Regions from separate parts of the Gottfriedia acidiceleris genome, predicted to be linked through region 1. Evidence: a T-box and tRNA genes for the amino acid it is inferred to sense, from the RefSeq annotation. Region 1 holds a T-box; the other holds one or more tRNA genes.

Region 1 (10,885 bases):
TTCAACAATTCAAGAAGAGATCGAAGAAATTAAAATTTCTAGGGAAGATATAATCGCTCAAGAAGATGTCATAGTCACCGTTACAAGTGAAGGATACGTTAAACGAACAAGTCCAAGATCTTATTCAGCTTCGAATGGTAAAGATTACGGTATGAAAGAAGGCGACCGTTTAATTTATCAAATTGAAAGTACAACGACAGATACACTACTATTATTTACGTCAAAAGGTAACTATTTATATTTACCAATACATGAAATGCAGGATATTAGATGGAAAGATATGGGGCAACATGTTGCTAATATTATTCCTATTGAACGAGATGAAGCAATTCTTTCTGCTACGGTCGTAAATAATTTTGAAGAAAATAAAGATTACATTTTATTTGTCACTAAAAATGGTGTTGTAAAACGTACAAGTATACAACAATTAAAAGTACAACGATATTCTAAACCACTTGTCGGTATGTCAATTAAGTCTGATGATTCCTTAATTTTTGCTGGTGTCACTTCAGAAACTGATCAAGTGTTATTGGCTACAAGTTCAGGATACACATTGTTATTTAATGTTGATGAGATTAGTATTCAAGGCTTAAGAGCTGGTGGGGTTAAAGGAATTAACTTAAAGGATCATGATTTTGTTGTTTCTGCAGACACAATTAGTAATGAAGTGAAAGAAATATTCTGTGCAACACATCGAGGGGCAATTAAAAAAATGAAACTCGATACGATCCCTCAAAGTTCTAGAGGTACACGAGGTGTTAAAGTAATACGAGATTTAAAAAATAATCCTCATTTGTTAATTGGGGTATACGCAATAAATGAAAATGATATGTTTGCTTTATTAAGTAAATCTGGCCAATTTGAGACGGTTGACCCAACTGATTTAAGAAATAGTGATCAATTTAGTAATGGATCATTTGTTATGGATACAGATGATTCTGGTGAAATAAAGACGATCATTCGATATAAAAAAGAAGAAAATAGTTAAATTAGGCCTATTCCAAGCTTTTTGGAATAGGTTTTTTTGTCGAATTTGTCGGGAAATGTAAAATGATACTAGGAAAATATATTTTTAAGATTAACCTAGTAAACTATATTAAAATCCTTTAATTTTATATTTTGAAATAAGGAAAATTGGTTATTAATGGGAATAATTACCTAAAATAACAACGAATCGACATAATTGTCGAAATATTTTGAATCGAAAGAACTTGTCTAACGAAAAAATATAGCTTACTATTTTCTTAAGAATTTTAAATTTTCAAAAAATAGGTTTTTAAGGGGGCGTACATATGGTTTTTAAGAAGGGATTTGCAATTTTAGCATCAGTATCATTAACTGCGGGTATTTTAGCAGGCTGTGGTAGTAATAGTTCAAAGGATGGGAACCAGGTCATTAAAATTGCGACAAATACACCATTATCTGGTAATAATGCAATTTTAGGTGATTCCATTAAACTTGGAGCTCAGCTTGCTTTAGAGGATCAAAAAGCAGCTTTCAAAAAATTAGGCTTTGATTTAAAGCTTGTACCTTATGATGACCAAGGGGATCCAAAAAAAGGTGTAGCAAATGCTGAGCAGTTAGCTGCAGACAATAAAATCCTTGGTGTTGTAGGACACTTAAACTCTGGTGTAGCAATTCCTTCTTCTGTAAAGTATGAGAAAGACCATATTGTAATGGTATCTCCTTCAAATACTGCAAATGAAGTAACTGATCGTGGATTAGGAGTCGTTAACCGAATTTGTGCTCGTGATGACTTCCAAGGTCCTGCAGGTGCAAATTTCGCTGTTAATACTTTAAAAGCAAAAAATATTTTTATCATTCAAGATAAAACACCTTACGGAACTGGTTTAGCTAATGAATTCAAAGCTGCTGCTGAGAAATTAGGCGCTAAAATTTTAGGTGAAGAAGGGATCTCAATCGGAGATAAAGACTTTAACGGAGTACTAAACAACGCAATTGCGAAAAAGCCTGATTTAGTATTCTTCGGTGGACTTTATGCTGAAGGTGGAATTTTATTAAAACAAGCTCGTGAAAAAGGATTAAACATCCCATTCATGGGTGGAGATGGAATGGACTCTTCAGGTTTAGTTGATATTGCTGGAGATGCTGTTAAAAACTTCTACTATACTTCAGTAGCTGGTGATACGTTAAAAACTGATAAAGGTAAAGCTTTTGCTGACGCGTATAAAGCTAAATTTAATAAAAACATTGAATCGTTCTCATCTTACGGTTATGATTCTGCTGGCGTTTTATTAGAAGGATTAAAAAATGCGATCAACGATAATAAAGGAAAAACGCCAACACGTGAACAAGTTGAAAAAGCAGTACGTGCAATTCAAGATTATGATGGTGTAGTAACGAAGGTGGGCTTCGACGATAAAGGGGACAACAAATACGCGAAAGTATTTATTTATACGTTTAAAGAAGCTAAATACCCTGGTACTCAAGAAGGCGAAGTTACTAAACCATAATTAGAAACAAACTCTACCAGTCTTAAAGAAAAGAGTATCCTGTAAAATGTGATACTCTTTTTCTCTCAATAAGATGAAAAAATTGTAAAATTTTGGAAGTTAATAGTAAATATACTACATTATTTATAGGAGGTCTTATACATGAATGAAGTAATTCAAACACTACCTCAAGTTCTAATAGACGGTCTTGTTTTAGGAGCAGTATATGCAATTGTAGCACTCGGTTACACGATGGTTTATGGGATATTGGAACTAATCAATTTTGCACATGGAGAAATATTTATGGTAGGTGCGTTTATTGGTACTGCTGTATTAATTACATTTACTGGTTTAGGTTTATTAAGTAGTTTACCTGCAATTATCGTGTTAGCAATTGTTTTAATAGTAGCTTCATTAGCAACTGGTTTCCTAGGAATGGGGATTGAAAGAGTTGCGTATCGTCCATTGCGAAAAGCACCAAAGTTAATTACATTAATTACAGCAATCGGTATTTCATTTTTACTACAAGATATTGTACGTTTTATTGCTGAATTAAAAGAAGGAAATTACATTATTACTGGCCCATCACTATTTTCTGGACAACACCAAATTAAAACTAGCTCAATTCTTTCTTCATTTGGAAATGCACAAATTAAATCAGCATCAATCATTATTTTAGTCGTTGCAGTTGTAATGATGATTTCATTAGATTACTTCATCAATAAAACAAAATGGGGTACAGCAATGCGTGCAGTTGCACAGGATCGTGAAACTGCATCATTAATGTCAGTAAACGTTAACAAAGTCATCTCTTTAACATTCTTTTTAGGTTCTGGATTAGGTGGTGCAACTGGCGTATTATTTGCATTACAGTACAGCACAATTGACCCATATATCGGTTTTATTTTAGGCCTAAAAGCATTTACAGCTGCAGTATTAGGTGGAATCGGAAATATTCGTGGTGCAATGTTTGGCGGTTTATTGATCGGTGTCATCGAAGTGTTTGCAGCAACAAATTTATCAACTTTAACACATGGTATTTTCCCATCAGAATATAAAGATGTTGTTGCATTTGGAATTTTAATTCTAGTTCTAATATTCAAGCCAGAAGGTTTATTAGGTAAACCTGTAGCTGAGAAAGTGTAGGTGAATTAGATGAAGAGCTTATTAAATGGGTTAAAACAATCAAATAAACTACAAGGTATTTTCTTAGGTGCTTATCTCGTTGTTACATCATTAGGATTATACTTTTTGCAAGAATCCGTAACGGCATTTCTATTAATCTTGTTCTCACTTTACTTATTATATAAAACTAATTTTCCAGTCAAATTAAAATGGAGCATTGGAATCCTAGTTTTAACGGTGATTATGCCTTATGTTGCATCACAAGGTACAGCATTTGAATCATATATGGGTGTAGCGACTTTAGTTGGAATCTATGTTGCAATGGCACTTGGATTAAATGTAGTAGTTGGTTTAGCGGGTCTATTAGATTTAGGATTCGTTGCCTTCTTTGCAATCGGTTCATATACTTATGCAATTTTCTCAACTAAACAAGTTACGAATTTCTTACATTTTGATTTCCTTCCGTTTTCAGGAAACTCATTCTGGGTATTTATTATAATCGGTGGAATTATCGCTGCAATTGCAGGTGTATTATTAGGTATTCCAGTACTTCGTGTAAAAGGTGATTATTTAGCAATTGTAACACTAGGATTTGGAGAAATTATTCGAATTGTATTTAATAACTTAGATAAACCAGTAAATATTACTGGAGGGGCACAAGGTATTTCTTCGATTCCTGCTCCTACTATTTTTGGTTTAGAGATTGATAATTCAGGACAATTTTATTATGTCGTGTTAGTTGTTTTAGCAATCGTCATTTTAGCTGTTACTAGATTACAAGATTCGAAGCTTGGACGTTCTTGGAAGGCGGTACGTGAGAATGAAATCGCTGCACAAGCTTCAGGTATTCACTTAGTACGTACGAAATTAATAGCATTTGCAATCGGTGCTTCTTTCTCAGGTATGATGGGAGTAGTATTCTCTGCTAAGCAAATGTTTATTGACCCAACAAGCTTTACATTACTTGAGTCTATTACGATCTTGGTAATGGTTATTTTAGGCGGAATGGGTAGTGTTCCAGGTGTTATCCTTGGAGCTACACTTGTAACAATCTTAAATTTACAAGTATTAACAGAGGTAACAAACTATTTAAACCAATTAACATTAGATGGAGTTATTAATTTACCACCGGCTCTATCGCCTTCTAAAATGCAACGTATGATTTTCGGACTTATTTTAGTACTTGCAGCAATTTTTAGGCCAAAAGGATTATTGCCTGCCAAAAATAAGGTTGTTCCAAAAGAAGACGTCGTAGATCAAACTGTCGTCGAAGAAAAAACACGCACAGTTTCATTTTAAGAGGGGAGGTTATCAAATGTTAAAAACAACGAATTTAACGAAAAGCTTTGGCGGTTTAACTGCTGTAAATAATGTAAATATTGAAATTAAAGAAGGCTCAATTACAGCGGTAATTGGACCAAATGGAGCTGGAAAAACAACATTTTTTAATATGATTACAGGTGTGTACACTCCTAGTAGTGGTGAAATTTTGCTAGGAAATGAGAGTTTAGTAGGGCTAAAGCCACATACTGTTAATAAAAAAGGGATCGCGCGTACATTCCAAAATATTCGTTTATTTAATAGTATGACAGCATTAGAAAATGTCATGGTAGGAATGCATCAGCATTTAAAGTATGGTGTTTTTTCAACAATCTTCCATTTACCTAAATTTAAAAAAGCAGAACAATCGGCGATGAAAGAGGCATATAAATGGTTAGAATACGTCGGATTGGCTGAGGTTTATAATGAGGAAGCATCGAGTCTATCATACGGTGCACAAAGACGACTTGAAATCGCGCGTGCATTAGCATCTCAACCAAGAATCTTACTTTTAGATGAGCCAGCTGCAGGGATGAATCCGAAAGAAACGAAAGAATTGACTAATTTAATCTATCAAATGAGAGATGACCTTAACTTAACAATCGTCTTAATCGAGCATGATATGAAGCTTGTTATGGAAATATCCGAGTATTTATTTGTCCTTGATCATGGCGAAAAAATTGCAGAAGGAAAACCTCTTGAAATTAGAAATAATCAAAAAGTAATTGAAGCATATTTAGGAAAAAGTGCAGTGACTACTGCATAGTGAAAGGAGTACGAAAAGATGACGCTATTACAATTAAAAGATATTAACTCTTTTTACGGTGGTATTCAAGCACTGAAAAATATTAACATTGAAGTAAATGAAGGTGAAATTGTAACGTTAATTGGAAGTAACGGTGCTGGAAAATCTACTACTCTAAAAACGATTTGTGGCCAAGTTAAACCAAAATCTGGAACGCTCATTTATAAAGGTGAAGAAATTATAAAGCTACAATCTCATGAAATTGCCTTAAAAGGAATCGCACATGTACCAGAAGGAAGAAGAATTTTTTCTAAATTAAGTGTAAAAGAAAATTTAGAGATGGGTGCTTTCTCCGTTAAAGATAAAAAACTAATCGCTGCACGCATGGAAATGGTATTTGATTATTTTCCAAGACTGAAAGAGCGTTTAAGCCAAAAAGGCGGTACGATGAGTGGAGGAGAACAACAAATGCTAGCAATTGGTAGAGGACTGATGATGGGACCATCATTGCTAATGCTAGATGAACCATCTATGGGTCTTGCTCCAATTATCGTTGAACAAATATTTGAAATTATTGAGCAACTAAACAAACAAGGAATGACAATCTTATTAGTCGAACAAAACGCATACCAAGCATTACAAATTGCTCACCGCGGGTATGTAATTCAAACTGGTGAGATCCAAATGGTTGGTGAAGGTAAGACATTAATGAATAATGAAGAAGTGAAAAAAGCTTATTTAGCTTAATGAATCTGTAAACGAAAAGGGGATGTATCATGAGTCGGGTCAACTGACATGTGATCATCCTTTTTTTGATGTGAACGAGTGTGGTATACAGAGAGGGGGGGATCTAGGAGGCACTAATCATTTCAAGTCTATTTTTCAGACTTTTTTAAAGATATTTGGCAGAACTCTCTAAGGTTTATTTGCAGTTCAGTCGGTCTATATATGATTTTCTCATCGAAAATAAAAGAGGGAACCCCATATGGATTCCCTCATTAATAATTATTATTTATTAGAAATAAATTCCGAAACTTTTAATTGTTCTTCACTTGACGCATTGTTAATTGAAGATTGAAGTGATTCCTCTAGTAAACTACGATTCTTGTAAAAATCTTCATGTTTACTATTATAATAGTACTTCACTGCTTCTAAATCTGAGAAAAACTCTTTTCCAAGCTTTAGAAGAAATGTTACTGGAAGTCCTTCGATCACTACTGTATTTACATTTTCAGAAATTTCATTTACCGTACTGTTTGAAGTTGAAATCATTTCCTCGTTTAATTCTTTAACAAGTAATTGTTCGAACCCTTTTATTTTATTGTTTCTTTTGTTTACGATTCGCTTTTTGTTTGTCTTTAATAAACGAATGGAATGATGTTTATCAAGCAATACTGCTGAACGTTTCTTTTTCTTTAAAAAAATGCTGCTACTCAAAACTAGCACTCCCTTCTGATAGTATAGTATATAAATAAAACAACTTTTCTATCATACCAAGTAATGCTCATACTGTAAAGGTTTTATCTTTACATGTTAGCTTTCCAAAAATATTCAAAAATTTCACGGTATTTTTTTATTAAAATTGTTCATAATAATATTTGACTTAATCATTGTCACTTTGTTAAAATAACAACATATTATTTATTACATATAACGTTGACGGAAAGAAGTACCTAAAGATTATTTTGTCTAGCGAATTGAGGATGGTGTGAGCTCAATCAAAACCTTTAGCGAAAGGCATTCCTGAGTTAATTTTTAAAGTGGACAATTTTTTTAATTGTCAACTAGGGTGGAACCGCGGGTGCGTATACAGCTCTCGTCCCTAGGCAGAAAATGCCTAAGGATGAGAGCTTTTTTATTTCATTCTTGCATTTTCAAAAAACAATTGAAAATTGGAGGTAAATGAAATGTCAGAAAAATCGATGGATGTCGTAGTAAGTCATGCTAAACACAGAGGATTTGTATTTCCAGGATCTGAAATTTACGGTGGTTTAGCAAATACGTGGGATTATGGTCCACTAGGTGTTGAATTAAAAAACAATGTGAAAAAAGCTTGGTGGAAAAAGTTTGTTCAACAAAGTCCATATAATGTTGGACTAGATGCTGCAATCTTAATGAATCCACGTACATGGGAAGCTTCAGGTCATATTGGTAACTTTAATGATCCAATGATTGATTGCAAAAATTGTAAAGCTCGTCATCGTGCAGATAAATTAATCGAAAATGCACTTGAAGAAAAAGGGATGGAAATTATCGTTGATGGTCTTCCATTTTCAGAAATGGCTAAATTGATTGAGGAACATAAAATTGCTTGTCCTGATTGTGGTAGCCATGATTTTACAGATATTCGTCAATTTAACCTAATGTTTAAAACATTCCAAGGTGTTACTGAGTCGAGTACGAATGAAATTTTCTTACGTCCAGAAACAGCACAAGGTATTTTTGTAAACTTCAAAAATGTTCAACGTACAATGAGAAAGAAAGTACCATTTGGTATTGCTCAAATTGGTAAAAGCTTCCGTAACGAAATTACACCAGGAAATTTCACGTTCCGTACTCGTGAATTTGAACAAATGGAGCTTGAATTCTTCTGTAAACCAGGTGAAGAGTTAGAGTGGTATTCTTATTGGAAAGAAACTGCTAATAAATGGCTTTTAGCTTTAGGTATGAAAGAAGAAAATCTTCGTTTACGTGAGCATAGTGCGGATGAATTATCACACTATAGTAACGCGACAACTGACTTTGAATATAAATTCCCATTTGGTTGGGGCGAATTATGGGGCATTGCGTCTCGTACAGATTATGATTTAAAACAACATATGGAATATTCAACAGAAGATTTCACCTATCATGATCCAATTACAAATGAAAAATACGTTCCATATTGTATCGAGCCATCATTAGGTGCAGACCGTGTTACATTAGCATTTTTAATTGATGCTTATGAAGAAGAGGCATTAGAAGATGGTACATCTCGTACAGTAATGCGTCTACATCCTGCATTAGCACCATATAAGGCAGCGATTTTACCATTATCAAAAAAATTATCAGAAAATGCACAAGAAGTATTTGCTTCATTAGCAGAAGATTTCAATGTTGATTTTGATGAAACTGGTTCAATTGGTAAACGTTATAGACGTCAAGATGAAATCGGTACTCCTTTCTGTATTACGTACGACTTCGAATCAATTGAAGATGGAAAAGTAACTGTTCGTGACCGTGATACTATGGAGCAAACTCGTGTGGCAATAAGTGAATTACAATCATTTTTAGCTAATAAAATTAAATTTTAATTTAGTTTTTTAAAATAAGGTGTCCTTTTGGACATCTTTTTTCATATATTTTACTAAAGCTTGTTTAAAGTTTAAGAAATTTACTAAAAATGGTAAAATAAAAGTATAAAATAAAGGAGGAGTTTAAATGAGGAGTTCAAATCCTATCTTAAATTCTGATCGATTAACCAAATCAAGGCATGCTGCTAAAGCGATGACGATTGGTGGGACAATTGGTAAAACAATGATTGCATTAATCTTACTAATCGCAACAGCAGGATACTCATTTTATCTAACAGCTACAGGAACACTTAATTCTAAAGTGTTTATTGGATGTTTAATCGTTGCATTCATTATTGGGTTAGTAACATCTTTTTCTCCTAGAATTGCGCCGATTACTACACCTATTTATGCAGCAGTTGAAGGGATTCTAATCGGTAATATTTCAGCAGTTTACGAAGCAACATATGGAATGATTGTCCTTCAAGCGGTTCTATTAACAATTGCCATTATAGCAGGAACATTAATTTGTTATGCTACTGGACTTGTTAAAGTAACGCACCGTTTTAGATCAATTGTTTTCGGTTTAACAATCGGAGTGTTTATCTTTTATTTACTAACGATGGTCCTTCAACTTTTCCATGTTCCAATTCCATATATCCATCAATCTGGTCCAATAGGAATATTTGTTAGTTTAGCGATACTTGTTATTGCTTCATTAAATCTATTCTTGGATTTTGATCTAATTACGACAAGTGTTAGACAAGGTGCACCAAAAGAGTTCGAGTGGTATTGTGCTTTTGGTTTATTAGTAACAGTCATTTGGGTTTATATTGAAGCACTTCGATTCCTATCGAGGCTTCGCGATTAAATAATTTTAGTCAGTCAGACCTTACTCTCAAATGAAAGTAAGGTTTTTTACTATATTTTGATTTGAATTCGATCAAGTTTAGATAGAATTAACAATAGTAGAAAGTAGGAAAATAGATGAGTAAGAAAAAATTTGAAGTCTTTGAAAATGAAACAATTAATGATTGCTTAGAAAGAATGGAAAGAGAAGGCTATAAACCAGTTAAAAGAATGGAAGTCCCAATATTTTCAGAACAAATGGTTAATGGAAAGGTAGAAATTGAACCGACTGGGAGAAAGATTGTATTTGAAGGCAAATTAAATACAAATTAATATGAATAAATATAATAATCTAATGGAATAGTAACCTTATATGAATAAAATGAGGTGAAAATATGCATAAATTAGCATGTCCACGTTGTAAAACAAACAAAAGTAGATTTTATTTAATCGAACAAAACCCAAAAGCAGTTAAATTAAATGCACAAAGCGGAGATGTTGAAATAGAAGAATACGTTTCAAGTGGGCTAGATCCATTTTTTGTTCCATATAAAGGTCCAGAATATTTAGTTCAATGTGGAACTTGTGGTTTAATTGATCAAAGTGTTATGTTTGAAAAAACAGCAGATTCATTGAAATTTTAAAATAAAAAACTAAGTACGAAGGTATGAATAGAATAAAAATAGATGACCTCTATACAGAGATCATCTTATTTTTGTTGGATAGTTTTTTAATAGTTTATATGCAAAAAGAAAAATTTTGAAGTAGATAGTTTTTTATAACCAATAGTTTAGAACCAATCTTTTTTCTTGAACCACATCACTAATCCGAACACCATGATTAGCATGATTACCCAACAGTAATAATAACCATATTTTAATTGAAGCTCAGGGATGTGAACAAAATTCATACCATATACACCTACGATGAATGTTAGTGGCATGAACACTATCGAGACCGATGTTAACATTTTCATCGTTTTATTCATTTTGTGTGAGTTCGTTGAAATATAACTTTCTCTGATGTCATTTGCCATTTCCCTGTTATCTGCAATGTCATCTAATAATTTTACTAAGTGTTCGTAGACGATTCGTAATTTCTTTGTCGTTTCTTTGTCAATT
Region 2 (10,885 bases), 1.6 Mb from region 1:
AGAAAGTTACGAAATCGAGGCGCTCATTTCGGTCTCGATGGATTTAAAATCTAGTAAGAAAAATTTAGAGTTAAAAAATAAAAATAATAGTGTATATCCAGCATTCGGATTTCATCCTGAACAACAAATCCCTTCTGATGAAGAGGCTGATAAATTAATTGAATGGATTAAGAAGCATCAGGATGAAATGATCGCAATCGGAGAAGTTGGATTACCATATTATAAGAATTTAGAAGAACAGATTGATTACGTACCTTATATTCAATTACTAGAAAAATTTATCTCGCTTGCAAAAGAGTTAAATAAACCGATCATATTACATGCAGTTTATGAGGACGCCGAAACCGTATGTAATCTATTAGAAAAGTATTTTATTAAAAAAGCCCATTTTCATTGGTTTAAAGGGGACGAACTTACAATAAATCGGATGATGAAAAATGAGTATTTTATCTCGATTACACCAGATGTATTATATGAATATGAGATTCAAGACTTAGTAAAAAAGTATCCTTTAGAATTAATGATGATAGAAACAGATGGTCCTTGGCCATTTGAAGGGCCTTTTGAGAATGAGTGGACACAACCTAAATTTATGCATCAAACAGTTGCAAAGATAGCTGAGTTAAAAGACATGGATCTATCAAGTGTATATAAAACTTTATATGAAAATACTAAGAAGTTTTATAGCATATAAATAAGAAAATCGTTTTCCAACAGGAAACGATTTTTTTATTTTAATTTTAGATAGGTAAAAAGAGCTAAAATAAAATCCCCCTATAGCAGAGCATCTATCCTAATTTAAAGATAGGCTATTTATCTACTATAAGTAGGATATAAAGTAAAAATTTCAATTTAGATAATCAGATTCTTTACAAGCAAGAAAATAGAGAAGTCTAAAACTTAAGTTTAAATGTAAATACCAAAACCGGCATGTCAATTAGAATGCCGGCAGTATGTTGGTTTGTAGAAGTGTTTCTACAAATGAACTACAGTTCAAGCTCTCCCATACGAAGAAGCTCAATAACTGCTTGTGATCGCCCCTTAACCCCAAGCTTCTGCATTGCATTTGAAATATGATTTCTCACAGTTTTTTCACTTATAAAAAGTTCTTCAGCAATTTCTCTTGTAGTCTTATCTTGAACAAGAAGCTCGAAGACTTCTTTTTCACGCTTTGTGAGTGTGTGCTTTGTTTGATAGTCTCTATCCTTCAACTGTGCTAACCCTCCTTGCTTGACCGAGCTGTTCTTCGGATGGGTATTCATTTAGTCTTTTTATCATATGAACGATAAGTCTTTTAGGTGAATATTTCCAGTAAATTTAGAGCTAGATTTAAATTATTTATTTTTTTCTATTTAGCTTGTTCTAAAAATTGTACAGGCTCGTATAAATAGTAAAAAAGCGTGGGGGGAGTATGGTGATGAAAAAAAGATTGTTAGTAACAGCGGCAGCGGTATGTGGAATTGCAACAATGAGTGGATGTAGTTTACTTCCAACGAAATCTTCAACTGACATTGATCCACCTAAAACTGTAGTTTATAAAAGTGATCAACCTTCAAAAGAAGTGGCAAAGAAAGAGGAAACTGTAAAAAGGGAATTATATTTAATTGACCGTAACGGGTATGTTGTACCGCAAACATTCCAATTACCTAAGTCTACTAGTTTGGCTAAACAAGCGTTAGAGTACTTAGTAAAAGATGGTCCTGTTACAGATGAATTACCGAATGGTTTCCAAGCAGTTTTACCTCCGAATACTGAAGTTTTAGGTGTTCAAACTCAAAAGGATGGTACGATTATTGCTGATTTTTCTCCAGAATTTAAGCAATACCGCGCTGAAGATGAATTAAAAGTGTTTCAAGCTGTAACTTGGACGTTAACTCAATTTGATAATGTTACAAAGGTAAAAATTCGAGTAAACGGAAAAGAGCTTGCATCGATGCCAGTAAATAAAGCGCAGATTGGTGATGGGTTAACAAGAGATGATGGAATTAACTTTGATAAAGGTGACATTGTAGATATCATGAACTCCAGACCTGTTACGCTATATTATGTTTCTCAAGGGGAAATGGGAGACACTTATTATGTACCTGTAACGACTAGGATTTCGAATGCAGAGAAAGATTCATATTCAGCAATCGTAAAGGAACTTGTAAAAGGTCCATCTGAATATTCAAATTTAGTATCCGATTTTGGGACTGATACGAAACTAGTTAGTCAACCTGTTTTCAAAGGCGGTAAGCTAGTACTTAATTTTAACGATGGTATCTATGGGAATATTGCAAAAAATATGATCAATAATGATGTATTACAGCCACTTGTACTTTCTTTAACTGAGCAAAAAGGTGTCAAGTCCATTGAAATTCAAATCAATGGTAAATTAACTGCGCTAGACCAACAAGGCAAGCCTTTAAGCCAACCTGTTTCAAGACCTAAGGATGTTAATACGAAAAAATTGTAAGCCGCTAGTTAGGAAAAAACAATAAATGCCTTTTAATAAAATGGTTTAATTAGTAACCTTGTACAAAAATTGTAATGATTTTTGTACAAGGTTTTTAATTTTATCTTTAAATTACACTTAATAAGTAGAAATGAAATCACATTTTTGTCTATACTAGTATTTGGAAGATTTTGTAGGAGGAACAATCATGACAAGAACAGATGGAAGATTAAATAATGAACTTAGACCTATTGAGATTATTACTCACTATACAAAGCATGCAGAAGGTTCAGTGCTGATCAGTATTGGTGATACGAAGGTAATTTGTAATGCAACAGTTGAGGACCGTGTACCACCATTTTTGAGAAATAGTGGAAAAGGTTGGATTTCAGCTGAATATTCAATGTTACCTAGGGCTACACAAGAGCGTACAATACGTGAATCATCTAAAGGTAAAGTTACTGGTCGAACAATGGAAATTCAACGATTAATAGGAAGAGCGTTAAGAGCAGTAGTTGATTTAGAAGCACTTGGTGAAAAGACAATTTGGATCGATTGTGATGTAATTCAAGCAGATGGAGGAACACGAACTACTTCAATTACTGGTGCATTTGTTGCAATGATGCTTGCTTTTGATAAATTAATTAAAATGGATAAATTGAAATCGTATCCTGTAAAAGATTATTTAGCAGCTACTTCGGTTGGTATTTTAGAAGACCTTGGACCAGTACTAGATTTATATTATGTAGAAGATTCGGCTGCAAGTGTTGATATGAATATTATTATGACTGGAAAAGGACAGTTTGTTGAACTTCAAGGAACTGGTGAAGAAGCAACATTTTCAAGAGAAGAATTAAATGAGTTACTATCTTTAGGTGAATTAGGAATTAAATCTCTAATTGAAAAACAAAAAGAAGTGTTATTACAAGAGGGTATTAAATTTCAATAATCATTTCGAGGAGAGGCTTTAAGGATGGAAACAATCATTATTGCGACAAATAATCAAGGCAAAGTGAAGGATTTTGAAGCACTTTTTAACCCGATGGGATTTCAAGTTAAGTCTTTAAAAGACTTTCCTGAAATTAAAGAAATTGAAGAAACAGGAACTACATTTGAAGAAAATGCGGTTTTAAAAGCTGAGTATTTAGCAAGTGAGTTAAATACGCCAGTCATTGCAGATGACTCTGGTTTAATAGTGGATGCACTTGAAGGTAGACCAGGCGTTTATTCTGCTCGATATGCTGGATTACATAAAAGTGACGAAGATAATTTACAGAAAGTATTAAGTGAACTAGAAGGTGTTTTTCCTGGTAAAAGAACAGCACGATTTTATTGTGCTTTAGCTTTAGCGGTTCCAGGTAAAGAAACAATCACTGTTTATGGTACAGTTGAAGGGTATATTGCCAATGAAAAAAGGGGAACAAACGGTTTTGGCTATGATCCAATATTCTTTTTGCCAGAATTAGATAAAACAATGGCTGAATTAACAACAGATGAAAAAGGTGGCTTAAGTCATCGCGCAAATGCCATTAAATCATTAATGACTGTTATAAAAAAAGAAGATAAAGATTTTTTATTTAGAGGATCAAATTAATGAAAGTACTAATTGTAAGTGATAGCCATGGATTGACAAAACCATTGCAAGAAATCGCCGACCGATATCGTGACAGTGTAGATTTAATGATACACTGTGGAGATTCGGAATTAGAAGTAAATGCTAAGGAACTAAGGGGTTTTAATGTTGTAAGAGGAAATTGTGATTTTAGGGGAGAATTCCCTGAAGAATTTATTCACCGAGGGAATGAATTCACAATCTATGCAACACATGGTCATTTACATGGAATAAAACAGTCATTACAAAAGCTGTATTATCGTTGTAAAGAAGTTGGAGCAACAATTGCTTGCTTCGGTCACTCGCATGTATTAGGAGCCGAAGTAATTGATGGTTTGCTTTTTATTAACCCTGGCAGCATTTTATTACCGAGAATGCGAAAAGAAAAGACTTATGCTATTCTTGAAACAAATGATATGAAAGCTAATGTTACTTTTTATAATACAGATGGAACGGTGCTTACTACTACTTCATTTGAATTATAATGATTTAATGGAGGTTAGTAGCATATACGTTACTAACCTTATCTAAAACAAAATTCGGAGTACTAAAAGCTGGAAACCCCTAATAAACTAAGGTAATTATACAGCTTTAAACTTTTTTCCTTTATTTTGGAAAAAAGTTTTAAAAAAGTGTTGACTTTAATTTGTATAACGACTATACTAAATTATGTCGACAGGGTGATGTCGCGAAGAAATAAAAAAGAAATAAAAAATATGCGGGTGTAGTTTAATGGTAAAATAGAAGCCTTCCAAGCTTCGGTCGTGGGTTCGATTCCCATCACCCGCTCCATATGTCCTGGTAGCTCAGCAGGATAGAGCAACGGCCTTCTAAGCCGTCGGTCGGGGGTTCGAATCCCTCTCAGGACGTCCAAAAGACACTTGTTTTACGAAATGTAAAATAAGTGTCTTTTTTTGTGTTTCAACTACTTTTAATTGAAGAACTTTAGAAATAAAATGATGAATTAAGTTTACTATATAAATTAGAGTAAATTCATATCAATTAATAGAAGTCTAGATCATCATGAAATTTATACTAGATATGTTATTCTAGTATAAATATAAGAGTGGAGTGATATAAATGAATGAAAAAGAATTTTGGAGCTTAATATCCAAAATGCATATTGTTGAAGAACCGTATGAATGGGTAATAAATCATTTAGCTAAACAATCAGAGGAAGAGATAGCTAGTTTTGAAATTCATTTTGAAACTTATTTTTCCAAAGCGTATACCGCAAATCTTTTAGGAGCCGCATGGCTCATCATGGATGGCTGTTCTGAGGATTCATTTACACATTTTAGAGCTTGGTTAATCGGACAAGGAGAACAAGTTTACAAGAAAACGTTAATTGACCCAGATTATTTAGCTGAATACATCTTTCCTATTTATGAAGAAGAAGGACTTACGCCAGAATTAGAAGATATGTTAGATCTAGCTTTACAAGCATATACAATCAAGCGTAAAGGCGATAATGATTGGAATGATCAATTGTGGAATGAGTTCAACTCCCTAATTGAAAGTAAAGGCTATGATTATCCTGAACAACAATTGACGATTGATTGGAAATCAAAAGACGAACTAAAAACTAAGTTTCCAAAGCTATGGAAAAGATTTGGTAATAAACCGTTAGGGTATTAAAGCTAAAAACAGATTCATCCATACACGTATCTTTAATATTTTAAATAATTATAATTCATGATACACTTTTTCATAACTAGTTTGTGCAGGAAATAACAAATGTTAGGGGAGAGTAACATGGAAGACAATATTGTCTTTTTTCCTAAACTGAAGGATCGGATAATAAATTTAGGTAAAAAAGCATTAGAGGAAAAAAATTTTAGTAAAGCTTTAATGTTATGTGATCAATTAAAAGATATGAATGAGCATAATTCACAAACAGAGCTTGCTGCAGTCGCTTGTTTATTAGAAGGAAATCGGGCTAGGGAAGCTAAGGAAAGATGTGAGGATTTAGTTTTCGGCCCATTTGAGAGTGATGAAGCAATTGAAGTATACATAAGCATTTTATTTCAGTTAAAAGAATATGAAGAATTACAAAAAAATATAAAAAAATTACTCACTCAAAAACGAATTGATGAAAATCAGATGGATAAGTTTCAAGCGATGCTCTCATTATCAAAGAAAGTAGTTTCAGATCGTGAAGGCATTAAGGGTGAAGTTCTTAATTTACATATGATCGTTGAAAATTCTGAGTCGATTGATAAGCAACTTGAATTAATTAATGAATTAAGAAGTTTAGATTGTAATCTTGTTATTGATCAAATTAGCGAAATATTAAAAAGCACCAAAGCAAATCCGTTAATTCAAAGTTTTATTTTGTTTATTTTACAAGAACAATCAATCGATAAAGATTTTGAACTTAACAAAGTAAACCAAAGGATGATTTGGAATACATCGGTTTCAGTCGATGAACATAAAATCTTTGTAGATGCTATATTAAAAAAATTAAGTGACGTATTAGAAAGTGAAGACCCTTCTGCTTTCGAAATCGTAAAAACACACTTCCAACACTTTATAACAATTTACTTCCCGTTTATTCCAATACCAGCGGATATAAATATATGGGCAGCTTGTTTTTATTGCATCGGGCAACAATTTTTTGATCGTAGTGTAGATGAAGAGGAATTGAAAGACTTATTTAATGTAGAATATTTTCCTGTAAAAAGTGCAATTGCTTTAGTAAAACGTTTTGAAGATGAAGGATACTTTAATATAAAATGAAAGCAATCAGTATAAAATCATGTTTGCAGAACTTTTCTATACAATAATTTAATTTAAAATGAAATAGTTGAAAAAACATAGATGTTCCATTTGGGCTTCTATGTTTTTTTATGTAAATAAAAGGAATTTGAAAATGTTGGAAGTGGAGAGAAAACCGATTTCCAATTCGAGCGAATGCGATGAGGGTCTTAGGTCATGCCTTGCGGAAAGCGAGCAATAGGGAATGGAAGTCGTCGTTCTACTTTTCAAAGGAACTAAACTGATTTAAAATTCAAAATTAAAAAACCTTAATATTTTCTTCTTATAAAAATAGGAAATATTGAAACAAAAAAGGAATGTGTTATAATAGAATGGTTGTAACGACTATTTACTTAATTATACATGCATTTTCTTTATTAAAATGGACAGGCATGTATAGTACGAAAATACGTAAACACATATATTTTTTTAGATAATTTTGGAGGGAACTAACAATGACTGCTAAATGGGAAAAATTAGAAGCTAACGTTGGTCTATTAACTGTAGAAGTCGAAGCTTCTGAAGTAGATAAAGGTTTAGATGCAGCTTTCAAAAAAGTTGTTAAAACTATCAATGTACCGGGATTCCGTAAAGGTAAATTACCTCGCCCAATTTTCGAACAAAAATTTGGTATTGAAGCACTTTACAATGATGCTTTAGATGTAATTTTACCAGAAGCTTACAGCAAAGCTGTTGTAGAGGTTGGTATTGAGCCAGTTGATCGTCCAGAAGTTGACGTTGAGCAAATGGAAAAAGGTAAAACTTTAATCTTCAAAGCAAAAGTTACTGTAAAACCTGAAGTAAAATTAGGCGAATACAAAGGCTTAGAAGTTGAAGAAATGGATGCAACTGTAACTGACGAAGACGTACAAGCTGAATTAACTACATTACAAGAGCGTCAAGCTGAGTTAGTAGTTAAAGAAGATGGTACTGTTGAAAACGGTGATACAGCTGTAATTGATTTCGAAGGTTTCGTTGATGGCGTAGCTTTCGAAGGTGGAAAAGGTGAAAACTACCCATTAGAAATCGGTTCAGGTTCTTTCATTCCTGGATTTGAAGAAGCTTTAATCGGAGCTAAATCTGGTGTAGAAACGGATGTTAATGTAACATTCCCAGAAGAATACCACAGTGCTGAATTAGCAGGAAAAGCTGCTACTTTCAAAGTAACTGTTCATGAAATTAAAGCGAAAGAACTTCCTGAGTTAAACGACGAGTTTGCTAAAGATGTAAACGACGAAGTAGAAACTTTAGAAGAACTTAAAGCTAAAATCAAAAATGACTTAGTTGAATCTAAAAAATCTCAAGCTGAAGGTAGCTTACGTGATGCTTTAGTTCAAAAAGCAGCTGAAAATGCTGAAATCGAAATCCCAGATGTAATGTTCGAAAGCCAAGTTGACCGTATGGTTAAAGACTTTGAACAACGTATTGCACAACAAGGATTAAACTTAGAGCTTTACTACCAATTCACTGGTACTAAAGAAGAAGATCTTCGTGCTCAAATGCGTCAAGATGCTGAAGCTCGTGTAAGAATCGACTTAACAATCGATGCGATCATCGAAGCTGAAAAAATCGATGCAACTGAAGAAGAAATGAACGAAGAATTAGCTCGTTTATCTTCAATGTACAACGTTCCTTCTGAGCAATTAGTAACTATGCTAGGTGGAACTGACGCTGTACGTGATGATATTCAAATCCGTAAAGCTGTTGAATTATTAGTAGATAGCAGAAAAAAATAAGCGTTAAATAAACATATATTGACTTAAACAAGGCGCGAGATTTTTCGTGCCTTGTTTTTAAATAATGAAATATTTGGTAAAGTGAACTGTTTCCTTTAAAATATGCATATACATATGTTAGAATCTGTTATACAGATTTTAAAAAATAATTGTGGCTATACTAAAAATAATTCTTCAAAAGAAGGATTATTAGCTTTAGATTAGAATATATATATTCTAAAAATTTAAACAATTTTAGAGTAGTAATTAATTGCTTTGTTTATTTTGTATGCTATTATATAGCTACAAGATACATATTTTTTTCGATTACATACATATTGAGTGTTTTTAGAAATTTTAAGAGGGAGTGAACATATGTTCAAATTTAACGAAGAAAAAGGACAGCTAAAATGTTCGTTCTGTGGGAAGTCACAGTCTCAGGTTAGAAAATTAGTTGCAGGACCTGGTGTATATATTTGTGACGAGTGTATTGAGCTTTGTACTGAAATTGTTCAAGAAGAGCTAGCAAAAGAAGAGGAAGTAGAGTTTAAAGACGTTCCGAAACCGAAAGAAATTTGCGAAATTCTTGATGAATACGTTATTGGACAGGACAATGCGAAAAAAGCGTTATCTGTTGCTGTATATAATCACTACAAACGTATTAATTCAAATAGCAAAATTGATGAGGTTGAATTATCAAAAAGTAATATTGCAATGATTGGGCCAACTGGTAGTGGTAAAACATTATTAGCTCAAACTTTAGCACGTATTTTAAATGTACCATTTGCGATTGCAGATGCAACTTCATTAACTGAAGCTGGATATGTTGGGGAAGATGTTGAAAACATTCTTTTAAAATTAATCCAAGCAGCTGATTATGATGTCGAACGCGCTGAAAAAGGTATTATTTATATCGATGAAATTGATAAAGTTGCACGTAAGTCTGAGAACCCTTCAATTACACGTGATGTGTCAGGTGAAGGTGTTCAGCAAGCACTTTTAAAAATTCTTGAAGGAACAGTCGCAAGCGTACCTCCTCAAGGTGGTCGTAAGCATCCACATCAAGAATTCATTCAAATTGATACGACAAATATTTTATTTATTTGTGGTGGAGCATTTGATGGGATCGAACAAATTATCAAACGCCGTTTAGGTAAAAAGGTAATTGGTTTCAGTGGTGATTCTGAAAAGAGTGATTTAAACTCAAAAGAAATCTTAAACCATGTATTACCAGAAGACTTATTACGATTTGGTTTAATTCCGGAGTTCATCGGTCGTTTACCAGTTTTAGCTAATTTAGAGCAACTTGATGAAGCATCGTTAGTTGAAATTTTAACTAAACCAAAAAATGCTTTAATTAAGCAATATCAAAAATTACTAGAGCTTGACCAAGTTGAACTTGAGTTTGAGGATAACGCATTAATTGAAATTGCTAAAAAAGCAATTGAGCGTAAAACTGGAGCTCGTGGACTACGTTCGATCATTGAAGGGATTATGTTAGATATTATGTTTGAATTACCTTCACGTGAGGATATCCAAAAATGTATTATCTCAGCAGAAACTGTTAAAACTGGCGCAGCTCCTAAGCTTGTACTAGAAGATGGAACTGAATTAGAGTTAAAGAAAAAAGCAAATAAATTAGCTTAATTAAGGAACCAAATGCATTTTGCATTTGGTTTTTTATTTTGACTTTTTTAAGTGATTTTTTTAAATCTTTCTTAAATGCATAGAAACTTTACGTAGTAAACCTTATCTTTAATTTTTTAAATTTGGTTTATCCTTCCATTTAGAGGGCGATACTAAAATTAATTTCTACTTCAGTGGAGGGGTAAAGAATGAGTTTAACAACTATTATATTATTAGCTCAATTAGCATTAGGTACAATCGTTGCATTGTATTTTATTCATTTATTAAAGGGTCAACGAACAACTAAAGTTTCGATTGACAGGGAATCTAAAAAAGAAATGGAGCAGTTACGTAAATTAAAGTCAATCTCTTTAACTGTTCCGTTAGCAGAGAGAGTTAGACCAACTACTTTTGATGATATAGTTGGCCAAGAGGATGGAATCAAAGCGTTAAAAGCCTCACTGTGCAGTGCTAATCCTCAACATGTAATCATTTATGGGCCGCCTGGTGTCGGAAAAACGGCAGCGGCTAGACTTGTATTAGAAGAAGCGAAAAAGAGCCCGAATACACCTTTTAAACAAGATGCAGTATTTATAGAATTAGACGCTACAACTGCTCGATTTGATGAAAGAGGAATTGCAGATCCTTTAATTGGTTCTGTACACGATCCTATCTATCAAGGTGCAGGTGCGATGGGGCAAGCAGGTGTTCCTCAACCTAAAAAAGGGGCAGTAACCGATG

Evidence for each region. A T-box is a leader RNA that pairs with one kind of tRNA and senses whether it is charged. The one in region 1 lies ahead of MY490_RS12910 (glycine--tRNA ligase), so its partner is inferred to be a tRNA-Gly.
Region 2: it encodes a tRNA-Gly, which carries the amino acid that the T-box ahead of MY490_RS12910 (glycine--tRNA ligase) is inferred to sense. The anticodon was not compared.

What each region holds. Positions count from the first base shown of each region.
Region 1 is NZ_CP096034.1:2,704,339-2,715,223, reverse strand. It holds gene parC (DNA topoisomerase IV subunit A) at 1-988, shown strand, start outside; gene MY490_RS12940 (branched-chain amino acid ABC transporter substrate-binding protein) at 1,293-2,474, shown strand; gene MY490_RS12935 (branched-chain amino acid ABC transporter permease) at 2,616-3,599, shown strand; gene MY490_RS12930 (ABC transporter permease subunit) at 3,609-4,877, shown strand; gene MY490_RS12925 (ABC transporter ATP-binding protein) at 4,894-5,664, shown strand; gene MY490_RS12920 (ABC transporter ATP-binding protein) at 5,683-6,390, shown strand; gene MY490_RS12915 (hypothetical protein) at 6,652-7,080, opposite strand; T-box leader at 7,291-7,470, shown strand; gene MY490_RS12910 (glycine--tRNA ligase) at 7,551-8,936, shown strand; gene MY490_RS12905 (Bax inhibitor-1/YccA family protein) at 9,064-9,786, shown strand; gene MY490_RS12900 (NETI motif-containing protein) at 9,903-10,097, shown strand; gene MY490_RS12895 (DNA alkylation repair protein) at 10,160-10,408, shown strand; gene corA (magnesium/cobalt transporter CorA) at 10,555-10,885, opposite strand, start outside.
Region 2 is NZ_CP096034.1:1,064,266-1,075,150, forward strand. It holds gene MY490_RS05020 (TatD family hydrolase) at 1-694, shown strand, start outside; gene MY490_RS05025 (helix-turn-helix domain-containing protein) at 987-1,211, opposite strand; gene MY490_RS05030 (GerMN domain-containing protein) at 1,412-2,455, shown strand; gene rph (ribonuclease PH) at 2,643-3,383, shown strand; gene MY490_RS05040 (XTP/dITP diphosphatase) at 3,408-4,028, shown strand; gene MY490_RS05045 (metallophosphoesterase family protein) at 4,028-4,531, shown strand; tRNA gene MY490_RS05050 (tRNA-Gly) at 4,765-4,838, shown strand; tRNA gene MY490_RS05055 (tRNA-Arg) at 4,842-4,915, shown strand; gene MY490_RS05060 (DUF4240 domain-containing protein) at 5,127-5,684, shown strand; gene MY490_RS05065 (hypothetical protein) at 5,802-6,785, shown strand; gene tig (trigger factor) at 7,259-8,539, shown strand; gene clpX (ATP-dependent protease ATP-binding subunit ClpX) at 8,894-10,165, shown strand; gene lonB (ATP-dependent protease LonB) at 10,354-10,885, shown strand, end outside.